DNA from 4 places in the Photobacterium sp. DNB23_23_1 genome. Region 1 is predicted to be linked to each of the others. Evidence: riboswitches for the same ligand, from Rfam matches in the RefSeq annotation. Region 1 holds a riboswitch; each other region holds the start of a gene.
The links. A riboswitch is a leader RNA that binds a small molecule or an ion and turns the genes downstream of it on or off. The one in region 1 is predicted to bind lysine.
Positions count from the first base shown of each region.

Region 2: another riboswitch for lysine. It lies ahead of lysC (lysine-sensitive aspartokinase 3); the one in region 1 lies ahead of ACVA53_RS00970 (Na+/H+ antiporter NhaC family protein).
Region 3: another riboswitch for lysine. It lies ahead of ACVA53_RS19945 (Na+/H+ antiporter NhaC family protein); the one in region 1 lies ahead of ACVA53_RS00970 (Na+/H+ antiporter NhaC family protein).
Region 4: another riboswitch for lysine. It lies ahead of ACVA53_RS07650 (Na+/H+ antiporter NhaC family protein); the one in region 1 lies ahead of ACVA53_RS00970 (Na+/H+ antiporter NhaC family protein).

Region 1 is NZ_JBNNXT010000001.1:234,988-238,980, reverse strand. Features, by position in the region: gene ACVA53_RS00975 (BCCT family transporter) at 1-812, opposite strand, end outside; lysine riboswitch at 1,060-1,231, shown strand; gene ACVA53_RS00970 (Na+/H+ antiporter NhaC family protein) at 1,315-2,901, shown strand; gene ACVA53_RS00965 (hypothetical protein) at 3,387-3,993, shown strand, end outside.
Region 2 is NZ_JBNNXT010000009.1:5,976-9,968, forward strand. Features, by position in the region: gene metH (methionine synthase) at 1-1,090, shown strand, start outside; gene lysC (lysine-sensitive aspartokinase 3) at 1,199-2,581, opposite strand; lysine riboswitch at 2,690-2,876, opposite strand; gene ACVA53_RS07870 (pyridoxal-phosphate-dependent aminotransferase family protein) at 3,131-3,993, shown strand, end outside.
Region 3 is NZ_JBNNXT010000040.1:12,566-16,558, forward strand. Features, by position in the region: gene ACVA53_RS19935 (ROK family protein) at 1-152, shown strand, start outside; gene cspE (transcription antiterminator/RNA stability regulator CspE) at 431-640, shown strand; lysine riboswitch at 1,046-1,222, shown strand; gene ACVA53_RS19945 (Na+/H+ antiporter NhaC family protein) at 1,378-2,874, shown strand; gene ACVA53_RS19950 (saccharopine dehydrogenase) at 2,917-3,981, shown strand.
Region 4 is NZ_JBNNXT010000008.1:125,997-129,989, forward strand. Features, by position in the region: gene ACVA53_RS07645 (thymidine kinase) at 1-57, opposite strand, end outside; gene ACVA53_RS07650 (Na+/H+ antiporter NhaC family protein) at 240-1,835, opposite strand; lysine riboswitch at 1,935-2,118, opposite strand; gene ACVA53_RS07655 (H-NS family histone-like protein) at 2,489-2,884, shown strand; gene ACVA53_RS07660 (lytic murein transglycosylase) at 3,166-3,993, opposite strand, start outside.

The DNA of each region.
Region 1 (3,993 bases):
GAATCGAGCCCAGTTTCCAGCATGAAAATGGTTGGGCCGGAAATCAGCACAAAGGCCAATAAACCCAGTGCTCCCCAGAAGTTGACATTACTGAGGAACTTGATCCCTTTTTCCATCCCGGCATAGGCCGAGTATGCAAAGATCGCAGTACAGAGCATCAACACAATAATCTGAGTCTCTGTGTCTTTTGGTACGCCAAACAAGTAGTTGGCACCTTCGGTGATCAATGGGGCAGCAAGGCCTAGCGTTGTCGCACCACCACCGAGAAGACCAAAGATAAACAGCACGTCAATGACCTTACCCAGCCAACCATAGCTGCGGGCTTCACCAATGACCGGCATCAAAGCCGCAGATACCTTTAACACAGGTTGCTTACGAACATAAAAGAAATACGCAATTGGCAAAGCTGGAACCAAGTAGATAGACCAAGCTATCGGTCCCCAATGGAATAAGCCATAAGTTGCTGCCCAGCGCACCGCCTCTTCACTACCCGGTTCAAGCTGAAACGGCGGAGCTTGATAATAATAAGCCCACTCAATCGTCCCCCAGTACAGGATACTGGCACCGATACCGCCACAGAACAGCATCGCTGCCCAGGAAGCCGTGGTAAATTCGGGCTTTTCATCAGGATCACCCAGCTTGATTTGGCCGATGTCAGAAAAAACGATGTAGATCATAAAGAAAAAAGCAGCGACACCGAGCGACAAATAAAGAAAACCGAGTTTGTCGGTCATAAAGGTTTTGGCAATAGCAATCCATTCCGCACCTTGCACTGGAAACAGCAGCAAGGGCACCACAACCGAGATCAACATGCCCAGCGCCCCGAAGAACGTCGGTTTGTCGATCAATTCAAAGTGTTTACGAGAAAACACGGTAGCTCCTTAAAATATAAACCCAGATATGGGTAAGTAAGATAATCAGAGAAAAGGGGCTAACTGTACAAACCAAGATTCTAATGAACACGATGAAAAAAGCTGATTATTAGCTGACATAATTATTCAGCCGTATATAATGTCAGCCTTATCGCCGAAAACCAGTAGGATTGACGGCGATAATCCCTAAATCAGTAGAGGCGCGCTGCCTAACAGTAACCGAGCAGAGGGTGATACCTGTGAAGCCGGAGAAAGGAGTCAGCGCCGAAGTGACTGCAGTCATCAACTTCAGTCGCTGGGTCTGTGTCGAATAGGCACAGAACTGCCATAGTTTTGACCTATGGAGCGCTACCTGAGGGGGTAACAAGTCATACCTTTCTGCGTCTTAGTTACACTTCCTTTCGGTAGATCTCCACCTTTAAGTTGTAGGTGTGATGAGATCATGAACCTTGTAGATTTTTCGGACTCACTAATGTCCGTTGTCCCAGCCATGCTGGCTGTTATCCTAGCAGTCACTACCAGGCGGGTTTTGCTTTCCCTTGGCTCAGGTATCTTTGCCGGTGCCATGATGCTAAACCAATACTCACCATTAGAGTCACTGCAGTACCTAGTTGCAAAGATACTGGCGATTGTCTGGGTTGATGATGCACTCAACGGTGACAACGTTAACATGATCATCTTCATGTTACTGCTTGGTGCACTGATCAGCCTGATGAGTGTCTCCGGTGCAACGCAAGCATTTGCCGACTGGGCAGCAGTACGCTGTAAAGATCGCCGCAGTGCCAAGTCACTAACCGGCCTGATGGTCTTTATCTTCTTCATTGATGACTTCTTCCACAGCCTATCTGTAGGTGCCATCTGCCGTCCGGTAACCGACCGTTTCAATATCTCTCGAGCAAAACTGGCCTACCTGCTTGATTCAACCGCAGCACCGGTTTGTGTACTGATGCCTATCTCGTCATGGGGTGCCTATATCATCGCCCTCGTTGGCGGCATCATGATGGCACACGGTGTGACAGATCAGAGCCCTATCTCAGCCTTTGTCGAGATGATGCCAATGAACCTGTATGCGGTATTCACCTTGGTCATGGTACTGTGCGTTATTGCCTTCCAACTTGATATCGGCCCAATGCGTAAGCATGAAAAATGGGCACTAGAAGGCAAACTGTGGGATGAGTCCAAGGGCAAACCTGCTGGTTTGGAGGTTGAGGTACCAGAATCTGCCAAAGGCGGCATGATCGATATGGTATTGCCTATCCTGACCCTGACGATGGCAACAGTCTTTTTCATGGTGCAATCAGGCGCAGATGTACTAGCAGCCAATGGTGAAGCCTTCAGTGTGATCGGCTCTTTTGAAAACACCGATGTTGGATCATCTCTGGTATACGGTGCGATTTGTAGCCTAGTGGTTTCTATTGCGCTAGCGCTTCGTCTTAACCTTGGCGTGAACACTTGGGTAAAAGCAGCACCACAAGGCATTTCAGCCATGATGCCCGCTATTGTAATCTTGTTCTTTGCCTGGACTATCGGTTCAGTTGTCCGTGATATGCAAACCGGTATTTACCTCGCTTCCATGTCAAACGGCAACCTGCCTGTTGAACTGCTTCCAGCGGTTGTCTTCCTGCTATCTTGTGCAATGGCTTTTGCTACCGGCACCAGCTGGGGCACCTTCGGGATCATGTTACCACTAGCCGGTGATATTGCTGCTGCCAGTGACATTGCACTGCTACTTCCTATGCTATCGGCTGTATTGGCTGGCGCAGTATTTGGTGATCACAGCTCGCCAATTTCAAGCACCAGTATCCTATCGGCAACCGGTGCAGGTTGTCACCACATGGACCATGTTATGACCCAGCTACCGTACGCATGTTCGGTTGCTTTCGGTGCCCTATTGGGTTACCTCGCTATCGGATACACTCATTCTGCTTGGGCGGGTGTTGCTGTAAGTGGTCTTTGGTTCCTGGCCTTCTGTGCCTTTGCTGTTCGCAAAAGCAAACCTATTATGGCTGCTGAGCCGGTGACTGGCTAACAATAGAGTTATGATAACGGCCCAGTTTCATTGTTTATGATACTGGGCTTAATTGTACATGACTTTTTATATGCCAATAAAACAAATCACTTCTGATAAAAAAAACAGTCAATAAAATTATTCATACTTATTAGTACATAAATTAATACTATATGGTATATGACCTTCAGATCCCCTAACAAAGAAAAACATTATCAACTTATGGATATTGTCACACATACAAAAACAAGAAATACAAATCAACATTTCAACAATTAAATCAGTTATTTAAAAACACGATAAAATTAACATGAAATATCCGCCGAATAGAATTAATATTAAACAATACCACACTTAACCATTAAGTTAATTTATACCTATGTCAGGACGTTTTATCAAAAAGCGTTAAATAATAGCTAGAAGAAAAATTTCTCCTATTTCTCAGTAACGTTGACTTATAACACTTCAGATTATCTGCTGTGATATAAAACAACTAAGGAATTTTTATGTTTTTAAAATGGCTAAGAAGCTACTTTATATCACTATTATTTACTTTAGGACTTATAAGTCTTGGAGCTTCAGCGACACCAACAATCTGTGGAGAACCAACAGAAGTAACTCTTTTTGCAGGACAAACTATAGATGCTGGTACGGTTACCATATCTAATGATGAAAATAATTTATATGTCACCTTTAGCACAGCTAATGATTGGTTATTAAAAACCACGCACCTGCATGTTTCAACTTCTCTTGCTGGTATTCCCACCAACAAAAAAGGCAACCCTAAAATAGGTAACTTTGATTATCAAACGGAGCATAGCCCATACGCCACAACCTTCACCTATACGATATTAAAAACAGACCTCAATTTAGGTTCAAATAATTCCCTCGTTATAGCGGCTCATGCTGAGGTTGTTAAAATCAATGAAAACAATGAGGTTATTGAAAGTGAAACCGGCTGGGGAGATGGAAAACCATTCGTAGATAGAGGAAGCTGGGCTACATACATAGAATATACATGGCAAGATTGTAACAGTAACCCACCAACAACCAAAACTGAAACTGCATTTGCATATGGTGCGAATCTAGCTAAGTGTTTCCTAGATATCACCG
Region 2 (3,993 bases), on a different contig from region 1:
CGTTGGGGTGTGTACTTCGTTACTATCTGATGAGCTGCGTCCGGCCTTTGTCGAAAAACTCGATGCCGATTATGTCAGGGTGCGTGATCAGCACAGCCGTAAGCGGCCCAAGACCAAGCCGGTTTCTCTGGAAGTGGCGCGGGCAAATCGCGTGGCCATTGACTGGGAGAGCTATACGCCGCCAGCACCATGTAAATCGGGTGTTCAAGTGTTTGAGGACTTTGATGTGGCGATCCTGCGCCAGTATATCGACTGGACGCCATTCTTCATGACCTGGTCGTTGATGGGTAAATATCCGGCCATCCTTGATCATGAGGAAGTGGGTGAGGAAGCCCGCCGTTTGTTTAAAGATGCTAATGACTTACTCGACCGCGTTGAGCAGGAAGGCTTGCTGGAAGCCCGTGGTATGTGTGCCATGTTCCCGGCCAACAGTGTAGGCGATGATATCGAGGTCTATACTGACGAGTCTCGCACTGAGGTTGCCAAGGTACTGCATAACTTGCGTCAGCAAACGGAGAAACCGAAAGGTTTCAATTATTGCCTGTCTGATTACATCGCGCCAAAAGAGAGCGGGAAAGCGGATTGGATCGGTGCCTTTGCGGTAACGGGGGGGATTGGTGAGCGTGACCTGGCCGATGCTTATAAGGCGGCAGGGGATGATTACAATGCCATTATGATCCAAGCGATTGCTGATCGCTTGGCCGAAGCGTTTGCCGAGTACCTTCACGAGCAGGTGCGTAAGGATATTTGGGGTTATTCGCCGGAGGAGGATTTGTCCAATGACGATCTGATCCGTGAGAAATACCAAGGGATCCGCCCTGCACCGGGTTATCCAGCCTGTCCGGAGCATACGGAAAAGGGCAGCTTGTGGGAGTTGCTGAAGGTAGAAGAGACGATCGATATGTCACTGACAACCAGCTATGCCATGTGGCCGGGTGCGTCGGTATCGGGTTGGTATTTCTCCCACCCAGACTCTCGCTACTTTGCGATTGCCCAGATCCAGAATGATCAACGTGACAGCTATGCCGATCGTAAAGGCTGGGATCTTATCGAGGCTGAAAAATGGCTGGGTCCGAACTTGAATAACTAGCTGTTGCTTATAGTTCTGCCGAGTTTGAAGTTAATCAGCACAGATAAAAAAGGCGCTCAGTGAGCGCCTTTTCTTATTTTGTATCTATCGGCTGAATTCAGCTTGATATTACTCGAACAGACCGTGGTGCAATACCTTGACCACTTCGCGTGATTCTTCGGTTTTGACCAAGAAGCACAGGTTGTGGGTGCTGGCACCAAAGCAGATCATCCGTGGACTGTATTGCTCTAGGCGACTGAAGACCTGGGTTGCGGCACCCGGTGCATCACCGAGATCGTTCCCGATCAGTGCGACTAGGCAAAGATCTTGTTCAACCTCTACCCGGCATAGCTGGCTCAGTTGCTCCATCGCTGCGGCAGGTAGGCTAGGTGCGCCCCCGCCGGTATCGGTTTGATCCAGAGTCAGTGACACACTGACTTCTGATGTGGTGATCAAGTCGACCGAGATTTTGTGTTCGGCCAAAATACGGAAGACCTCTGAAAGGAACCCATAGGCTTGGAACATATTCAGGCTCGTTAGCGTCACCATGGTTTGATTACAGCGCAGTGCCAAAGCTCTGAATTTTGGTGGTTCGCTGACCTGTTGGCGGATCCAGGTACCACCTTGTTCCGGTGCTTTTGATGAACCGATAAAGACAGGGATCTGCTGGCGGACTGCTGGCAACAGGGTCGACGGATGGAGAATTTTTGCCCCGAAATTAGCCATTTCAGAGGCTTCGCTAAAGCTTATCTCGCTGATTGGCTTGGCATTAGCAGTGATACGCGGATCTGTGGAGTACATACCCGGTACATCGGTCCAGATTTCCAGAGTGCCCGCGCTGATAGCTTCGGCGACTAAAGCGGCACTGTAATCACTACCGCCGCGGCCTAAAGTCGTCGTTTGCCCATCACTGTCAGAGCCAATGAAGCCTTGGGATACGATAATCGTATCGCTAGCTAGCAGTGGCTGAAGCTGTTCATCGGCAAGCTGATGGATAGCATCAATATCCGGAACGGCTTTACCATGCTGGCCGTCAGTGCGCATAACTGAACGGATATCGAAACGCAGGGCTGAAGCCCCCATTTCGTTGAGAATCTGGCTGAACAGGTGGGTCGACAACAACTCGCCATGGGCAACCAGCTGATCGGTCAGCTTAGTTGAAGGCGCGTCAATAGCCTGCTCTGCAAGGTTTGCCACAGTATTGATTAATTGTTCTATGTGGTCAGCAACGGCTTCAGGGTGAGCCAGTTTGTCGATAATGTTTTGGTGTATCGATTTCAATTGCTGTAGCCGCTGGGATCGCTGTTCGTTATTGGCAATTCCATTTGCAAGTTCAACTAACAGGTTGGTAACACCGGAGCAGGCACTGATCAACACTACTTTGGCAGCAGGGTTATCCTTGATGATCGTGGCACTTCGGCTCATGGCGGCATGATCGGCTACGCTAGTACCGCCAAATTTCGCTACGGTTATCGGTGGAGGAATAGTAAAGTTATTTTCAACAAAGCTCACAACGAGTCTCCCAGAATTAAAGAGTATAAACGCAATTAACAGGGGGATCGGGATGGTAATCCCGACAATAAGTCAGGAGAGCAAAAAGGTAAGATGTAAACCGGTACAACAACCAGAAGCTCCCCATCTATTCATTACCACGATGAATAGATGACAGCCAGAAGGATTCAACCTTCGTAGCCGATACACCATGCCCCCTGTCATGTTGTATCTCGGCGTTACTCCCCCTCTCAAGACTGCTTTGGGGTGGGGCCCCGCAATCTAGATACCTGGGTAACGCTCCTCTTCTGTCTTCACCTGAGAAAAGCCTTTCTCAGGATGAACAAAAAACGATCTATATTGAACCGGATTTCCTAGTCGGTTGTCAATTGGGTAAGAATAAAATATGCATAAAATTTGCAAGAAATTGTCACAAATAGGGAGGGCTCTATATACCGGAAGGGGGAAATGATTTGAGATAAGCATAATTAGTCTAATACTGATATAGTCAATCAGTACCTTACAATAACGAGGCAAATGCCACTCTTACCGCCAGGGAGGAAAATAAGAATGACGATTGGTAGCTTTTACCCACCACAGCGTACCCTCATGGGACCCGGTCCATCGGATATTTACCCGCAGGTGCTGCAGGCCCTTAGCCGCCCGACGATTGGCCACCTAGACCCACTATTCATCGGCATGATGGATGAACTCAAACAGTTACTGCAATACGCTTTCCAGACTCAAAACACCTTCACGATTGCGGTTTCTGCGCCAGGGAGCGCCGGTATGGAAGCCTGCTTTGTTAACTTGGTTGAACCGGGTGATAAAGTGATTGTCTGTCGCAATGGCGTGTTTGGCGATCGGATGCGCGAGAATGTCGAGCGCTGCGGTGGCGTGGCGGTGATGGTGGATAACAACTGGGGCGAGCCGGTAGACCCGACCTTGGTTGCCTTGGCGCTCGAGAGCCATCCAGATGCCAAAATCGTGGCCTTTGTTCATGCCGAAACCTCAACTGGTGCGCTGAGCGATGCGGAAGCTATTGCCAAGTTGGCCCGTGAGCATAACTGCCTGACAATTGTCGATGCCGTGACATCGCTCGGGGGCGTCCCTTTGCTGGTGGATGAATGGCAACTTGATGCGGTGTATTCTGGTAGTCAAAAGTGCCTGTCTTGTGTTCCGGGCTTGTCACCATTAACGTTCTCTGAAAAAGCCATCGATAAGATCCAGAGCCGTCAAGCGCCCGTCCAGAGTTGGTTTTTAGATCAGAGCTTGGTACTGGGTTACTGGAGCGGTGAAGGCAAGCGAAGCTATCACCATACCGCGCCAGTGAACAGCCTATATGCGCTGCATGAAGCCTTGGTATTGCTACACAATGAAGGTTTGGAGAATGCTTGGCAGCGCCATAAAGATGCCCATCTAGAATTACGTGA
Region 3 (3,993 bases), on a different contig from region 1:
TATCAAAACAAAGCCGTATTTTTGAAGATTTGCCAACCGTTTTGCCAAAGTATGTCTTCGGAGGTAAGTGCAACACGCTTGTGTTACCCGCTAAGCTGGGTGATGACTGCGGGATATACGGTGCTGTGAAGGTTGGCAGTCAATGTAGCTAACGCTATTTATACGTCATGGATCTTGGCTGAGGAAAAAAAATGCATTTTTTTAAAAATAATGCTGTACATAAAGCGCCCAGCTGTTAATATCCCTCTCGTTCTTAGAACAAAGAGTTATTCAATGCAACATCAAGTACAAGTTAAACCTTTAGCTACTTTTACGTTATCGTACTGTATCTCACTGTTTCCCTTAGATTGAACGTAACATTAAATAATTCAGTAACCAATCATATCGCATACTGCGATTAGTTTATTAATGAATTTATAAGGGGCAGTCTATGTCTAAGTCAACTGGTATCGTTAAGTGGTTCAACGAAGAGAAAGGTTTCGGTTTCATCACTCAAGAAAACGGCGGTGCTGATGTATTCGTACACTTCCGCGCTATCGCTTCTGAAGGTTTCAAGACTCTTGCTGAAGGTCAAAAAGTTTCTTTTGACGTAGAACAAGGTCAAAAAGGCCCACAAGCTGCAAACGTTGTAGCTCTGTAAGCCGAAACTTACTTTGTGATAAAATGCTGGCTTAGGCCGGCATTTTTTATGTCTGTCATATCTGTTGCATTTTTCCTCCAATACCTGCTGTTATGTCCCCTTGTTGCGTAAATATGCAACCAACTCTTTTTCGGTAATACTTCTCTGTTTCTGTAATCAAACCCAATTTAAATCACCACATCTCGATACTCGGTCTACTTTTATGTGAAATGACTGGGGTAGGGGAAAGGGTGAGCACTCTGGTTGTTTCCCCTGCAGTTCAATGCTTTTCCAGTGATTGATAATGTTAAATTAATGTTTTAAGAAATAATTTTCGTGATCTTTGTCACGTTACGTGGCCAATTCAGTTTGGTTTGGCCAGATTTGTGTTTTATTCAATATAGAGTGAGAAGTTATTCAGTCTTACTCGTTAGTAGAGGCGCATTGCCTAACAGTAGTTTAGTGAAGGTCGACAGCCAGAGAAGCTAAATGAAAGGAGCCAATGCCGAAGCAGTACCGGTCGTCAGCCATGCTGCTGGGGTTGTTCTTAATAGGAACAGCACTGTCATCCAGACCCTGTCTGGATGGGGAGCTACCGCAATTTTTGTCATCGAACAGGTAAGTTCGTCTACCTATTTCGTACAGCCTTTGTCTGCTCGCGCGTTTCTATACTCCCCCCTCTTAAATACTCAAGTCACTCCAGGCTGCTTGAAGTCGCTTGGGTATATACCTTTTTGTTTTTTAGGAGAAGTCTACGAATGGCTGATTACGGATTGTTGTCCATCGTACCCGCGGTGCTGGCATTGATACTCGCCTTTACCACTCGGCATGTTGTTTTAGCCCTTGGGGTTGCAGTGATCAGCGGCATGCTGATCTTAACCAAGGGTCATCCAGTCGATACAGCGTTGATGTTCCTGTCTGAAGGGCCATTTATTCAGCTAGCCTCGGGTAGCAACGCACAGATCATTATTGTTATTACTATCATTTCGGGCTTTATCTATCTGGTTGAACAAAGTGGCGGTATGGCGGCGTTTTCGTCCATGGCTACTCGCTATGTGTCATCGCCATTGAAAGCCCAGCTAGCCACTTGGGCAACTGGGATCGGTATCTTTTTTACTGATTCGGGAAACTCGTTGATCCTTGGCCCGATGTTCGCGCCAATCTACCAGAAGCTCAAATTGAGCAAAGAAAAACTGGCGTTCATTATCGACTCGACCTCATCACCGGTCTGTGTGCTGATCCCGATTATCAGCTGGGGGGTCTATTCGCAGGGGTTGATTGAAAATGCGTTTGATAATATGGGTCAGCAAGTCGATGGTTTTACTACTTTCCTCCAAGTTATCCCTTACCAACTCTATGCGTTGCTGACACTGTTTAGTGTGCCTGTGTATGCGGTGCTGAAAAAAGATTGGGGCCCGATGGCTGAAGCGGAACACCAAGCTCGTCAGCAGGCAGAAGTGAGTGAGCCGTCATCAGATCAAACGCAACTGGCTAAATCTGGCCGAATTTCACTGATAGTCTTGCCTCTGACGGTGTTGTTTGGCTCACTGATTGCCCTATTTACTTACAATTACCATCTGCATGGCACAATCAATGGTCCGGTGATCCGTACATCACTGGGAACCAGCTATTTGATTGCCTCGATAACGGCAATTGCTTACTACGCCTACACCAAAACTATGACCGCTTCGACAGCCTTCAACACTTTTGTGTCGGGAATGCAGCGGATCATGCTAATTTTGATTATCTTGCTATTGGCATGGACCTTGGGTGATATCTGTAAGTCTCTGGGGACTGGGGATTATATCAGCCAGGTAATGAATGACCGCCTGCCGGTATTTTTGCTGCCAGCGATGATCTTCGTTATCGGTAGTTTTATCTCGGTTGCGACAGGATCGTCGTGGGGCACTTTTGCCATTTTGATCCCAATTGCCGTACCGGTTGCCAGTGCGCTCGGTGCTGATCCGCTGATTTGTATTGGCGCAGCGCTGAGTGGCGGTATGTTGGGCGATCATTCTTCACCGATTTCAGACACGACCATTTTGAGCTCGATGTCTACCGGGTGTGATCATGTTTCCCATGTCCGTACCCAGTTCCCGTACGCCATATTAACCGGGGTGACCGCCAGTATTGGTTTTATGGTCGCTGAGATCACCCGTAGCCCGTACACCATTTTAGTGGCGGCATTAATGCAAATCGCTCTGATTGTATTGATGGTGCGTCGTCAGGCTTCAGTAAGCCCTGTTACCGTTTAAGAAGTGACGGCTTAAAAACATATTGTTTATAAAGGATTGAAAATGAATACATTATTTTGGCTGAGAGATGAAGTTAAAGTCGGTGAACACAGAACAGCGCTGACACCAACAGGAGCCAAATTACTGATTGATACTGGTGCGAAAGTGATTGTGGAACGCAGCACAACACGTATTTTTCCCAACCAAGCCTATGTCGACGTCGGCTGTGAACTGACAGATGCGCATAGTTGGACTGAAGCGCCGGATCACGCCTATATCCTTGGTTTGAAGGAATTGGCAGAAGCCGATTTTGCACTCAAGCATCAGCACATTTATTTTGCCCACGCCTTCAAGGGGCAGGATGAAGCGGTACAGATCCTATCACGATTCAATGCTGGTGGTGGTCAGATCCTTGATTTGGAGTTTCTGCAAGACGAGCTAGGCAAGCGCGTTTGTGCCTTCGGTTACTGGGCGGGTTATGTTGGTGCGGCGATGGGGTTGTCCGGTTTTATCCACCATTTACACTGTAAAGATGCGTTCGGAGCAGTGGGCAGCTATCCAGATCGTGAGCATTATTTAGCGGTGTTGGGTGAGCAGGTTGCGACCTTAGCTGAAAAGCCTAAAGTATTGGTTATCGGTCAGTACGGTCGTTGTGGCCGTGGTGCTTTGGATTTGTTTGCTGAGCTGGGTATCGACGCCGACGGTTGGGATATCGAAGAAACCAAAGCAGGCGGCCCGTTCACTGCCATCAATGACTACGACATCTTGGTTAACTGTGCTTACCTTGCTGAAGGCACTCCTCCGTTCATTACCAAGGAGAGCCTAGGTGAGAATCCACGCCTGAGCATGGTCAGTGATGTCAGCTGCGATCCGAATAACCCGGATAACCCAATTCGTATTTATAACCAATGCACTAAGCTGTCTAAGCCAATTATTAAGTCGGATGTTAGCGGTGTGTATGTACAGGCGGTGGATCACCTACCGACCGTATTGCCAAAAGAAAGCAGTGAAGATTTCGCCGGCCAGCTTCTACCTCATTTGCTGACGTTATGTCAGGGTGAAGATCCAAACGGTGTGTGGGGGCGAGCACGTGATTTCTACGTAACGGCACAGAACATTCTAAAGTAATAACCGGGGCGA
Region 4 (3,993 bases), on a different contig from region 1:
TAATGTTGTCGACTTACCCGCATTCATTGCCGAGTAATAGAAATACATCTGGGCCATTAAGCTTCCCTAGTAATACGATTGGTGCGTAAAAAATCAGCCGAGATGCTACAGAAAAGCCCTTCAGATTGAAAGGAGCAAGCTCAACTTCTTTGTAACCAGATAGCGGACAACCTCACATCTCACTGAAATAAAAAAGCCTGCATCAAAATACAGGCTTTTTCATATTCAAACGATCAGCATCAAGCGTTAGCCGTTGCTTCCTGAGGACGGCGAGATAGCCATGACAATCCAGCACAAGCTAAGATAAAGGCTACGGTTGCGGCCAAGAACGACACCGCGAGAGAACTGGTGAAGCCAAGTACCAAGAAGCCAATGGTTGATACTACTGCCATCGACAACGCATACGGTAGCTGAGTAGAGACATGATCAATATGGTGACAACGGGCACCTGTCGACGACAGGATAGTCGTATCAGAGATAGGCGAACAGTGGTCACCAAAAACAGAACCCGCCAATACTGCGCCTAGCATAGGTAGCATTAGCATGATATCCGTCGCGGCAGCTAAATCACCCGCGATTGGTAGCATGATGCCGAACGTACCCCAAGAGGTACCGGTTGAGAATGCCATCAGGCCTGCAAGCAAGAACAGAATAGCAGGCAACAGCATCGGGCTGATATTCCCTTCCACCATTGTCGACAGGTATTTACCGGTCGCCATATCGCTGATCACCGAACCGATGCTCCACGCAAACAGCAGGATTAAAATCGCGCCTAACATAGACTTAGCACCGATCCACAACGTAGACGACACATCAGCCGCCGGGATACGCTGGCGGATTACAGGAATAAGCGCAGCAACAAAACCCACAAGGCCACCGTAGACCAGAGACATACCCACATCGGTATTCTCAAAGGCGCCTAATACATTAAACGCAAGGCCGTCAGCTGCCAGCGCTTGGTAACCCGTAAAGATCATAAAGAAGAAAGTCGCCACAATCAGCATCACGATTGGCATGATAAGATCGGCAACACGACCATTTTTGCTTTCTTCAATTTCAAGTTCATCATTCAGATCTTTGGCACGGCTGTCGTCATCACCTTCGTCAAAACCGCGGCAGTGACTGGCTTCTAGCTCGTGTTTTTTCATCGGGCCAACATCAATTTGGAACCACGCCACCACGAATACCATCAGCAGGGCAAACACTGCATAGAAATTCATTGGTGCCAGCTGCACGAATGCACCCAACGGAGTATATTCCGTCACACCATGCGATGCCAAAATACCGCCAATCAAAGTGATAATATAGGCACCCCAGCTAGAAGCAGGCATGAGCACACACATTGGCGCAGCTGTTGAGTCAAGGATATAGGCCAGCTTAGCGCGGGAAACATAGAAACGATCTGTCACTGGACGTGAGATCGAACCAACGGCCAAACTATTGAAGTAATCATCAACAAAAATAAACACACCCAAGAAAGCAGCTAGCAGTTTAGCACCACGCTTGCTCTTGATTTTAGTTTGTGCCCATTCAGCAAATGCACGGGTACCGCCAGAAAGTGTTAGCAATGCTGTGGTCATACCCAGCAAAATAAGGAAGGCGACAATACTCATGTTCCAGCTGTTAATGGCACCGTCATCAATAAACAGCCCTTTAACCGTGGTTCCAATATAGTTTGCGGTGCCACCTACCGAAAAATCAGTCAGCAGGAATGCGCCCAACAGGACACCAACACCCAAAGAAACTAAAACGCGTCGTGTAAGGATTGCCAAACCCAATGCAACCAAAGGTGGCAACAATGACATGGCGGAATGGGAAAAATCTACAATATTCATGATCTCGACTACAACCGATCCTGGTTGGAGATCTACTGTTTAACACGACATCTTGTCGTGTATAGAAGAGCATAAGGAAGGGATAAGGCCCTTTTCCGACTCCACAGTAGCGCTCCATAGTTAATGTAATTATATACTATGGCAGTGTTATCCCTATTCGGTGACAACCCCAGCAAGTTGGCTTGATAATCCGAGCTTGCTTCGGCAACGGCTCCTTTCGTAAATCCTCATCGGTATCACCCTACGATTTACTACTAATAGACGATGCACCTCTACCCTTAGTCTAGGTTTGGTCAATTCTACGGAATAGACATTCAAATGCAACCAGTTAACGTGAAAAAAATGACACAAATAGTGAATAGTCTTGCCGCAAAGAACAAGAATTAGACAGTTAAAAGCAATTTTTCATACCCATTGCATATGAAATTGATGGCAATTATTTAACCGTCCCTGTTGATTGTGGATAAGAATATTTACTCATCTCGACCATTACAATCTATTACAAATGAGAAATGAACCCAGTAAATTGCAAAAAAATAAATAAACACTTCATTTTTTAATTGGCATCGCCGTATTAAAAGTATTATTATTGCAATTATTGAATTGTCACTGCTATTATTAATTTATAGTTTTAGACCTACAGGAAATAAAAAATGTCTGATGCAATGAAAGCGCTACTTAACCTTCGCAGCCTTCGCGCTCTTTCTCGTGAATATTCTCTTGAGCAACTACAGGAAGCGCTAGAAAAACTTCAAACTGTTGTTACTGAGCGTGAAGAGTCTGAAGCTGAAGAAATCGCTAAAGAAAAAGAACGTACAGAAAAACTAGCTCAATACCGTGAAATGCTTCTTGCTGACGGCATTGACCCAGAAGAGCTTCTAGCAACTCTAAATAAAGCTCCTAAAGCGAAACGTGCACAGCGTCCAGCTAAATACCGCTTCATCGATGAAAACGGTGACGAGAAAACTTGGACTGGTCAAGGCCGTACACCAAGTGCTCTTAAAAAAGCTCTTGATGACGGTAAGTCTCTAGAAGAATTTGAAATCTAATAGTTCAAATCATCTGCGAACATCTAAAAAAACCCGACTTTTGTCGGGTTTTTTATTATCCGTTCAACGTCAGAAGCCTTTTATTTAAACCTTTGATTTTCAAAGGCTAAACTTGTATTACCAAGTGCATAGTAACAACACGTTTGGTTTGAACACTATATGACAGTCAATAATAAACCATTGGTATTGCGCCATCATTACAGGTTATTGGTGAGTCTTTACTTACTTTTTAGCATAAAAAGCCAGACCTTTTAGCCTGACTTTTTTGTCATATTATGACATTAACGAATCTGATCGGCTAAATGACTTACCGCTAAGGCGAAATAGTGCGAACGGTTCCACTTAAGTAAGGATTGGTAATTACCGTAGATCAAGTAGGCTCGACCATGTTTATCATCCGGTTGGATAAGCCATGCTTCAATATCAACACTCGGCAGTACCTGGCCATTAAAACGGCGAACACCTAATCGTTGCCAGTCTACTAGGCTTTTGGCTTTGCTCTTTTCAACCCCCATCAACGAAGCATCGATAGAAGCGGGTAATGAAACTTGTCGGCCCCAGGTATATTGATCATCCCAGCCCGCTTTTTTTAAATAATTCGCGGCAGAGGCAAAAACATCAGCCTCTGTCTGCCAGATATCAATCTTTCCGTCATTATTGCCATCAACTGCATAAGACAAAAATGACGTTGGCATAAACTGAGGTTGCCCCATCGCCCCCGCCCAAGAGCCCTTCATCTCTTTTGGACTAATATGGCCAGCATCCAATATTTCCAGCGCCGCCATGACCTGCCCGCGAAAAAACGCTTCACGACGACCTTCATAAGCCATAGTTGATAAAGCTTCAACCACATTATAATTACCCATCAGGCGACCGAAATTACTTTCCACCCCCCACAGGGCAACAATAAAGCGTGGCTGAACGCCATATTGCTGGCCGATTTTATCCAGCGTTGATTTATGCTGACGATAAAGCTCATTTGCCTGCTTTACTTTCCAAGCTGGCACCGCACGCGGAATATACTCATCCAGCGTCAATTTACGCTCTGGTTGGTTTTTATCCGCTTTTACTGCACGTTCGACAAACGTAATGCCCTCAAAAGCAGAGTT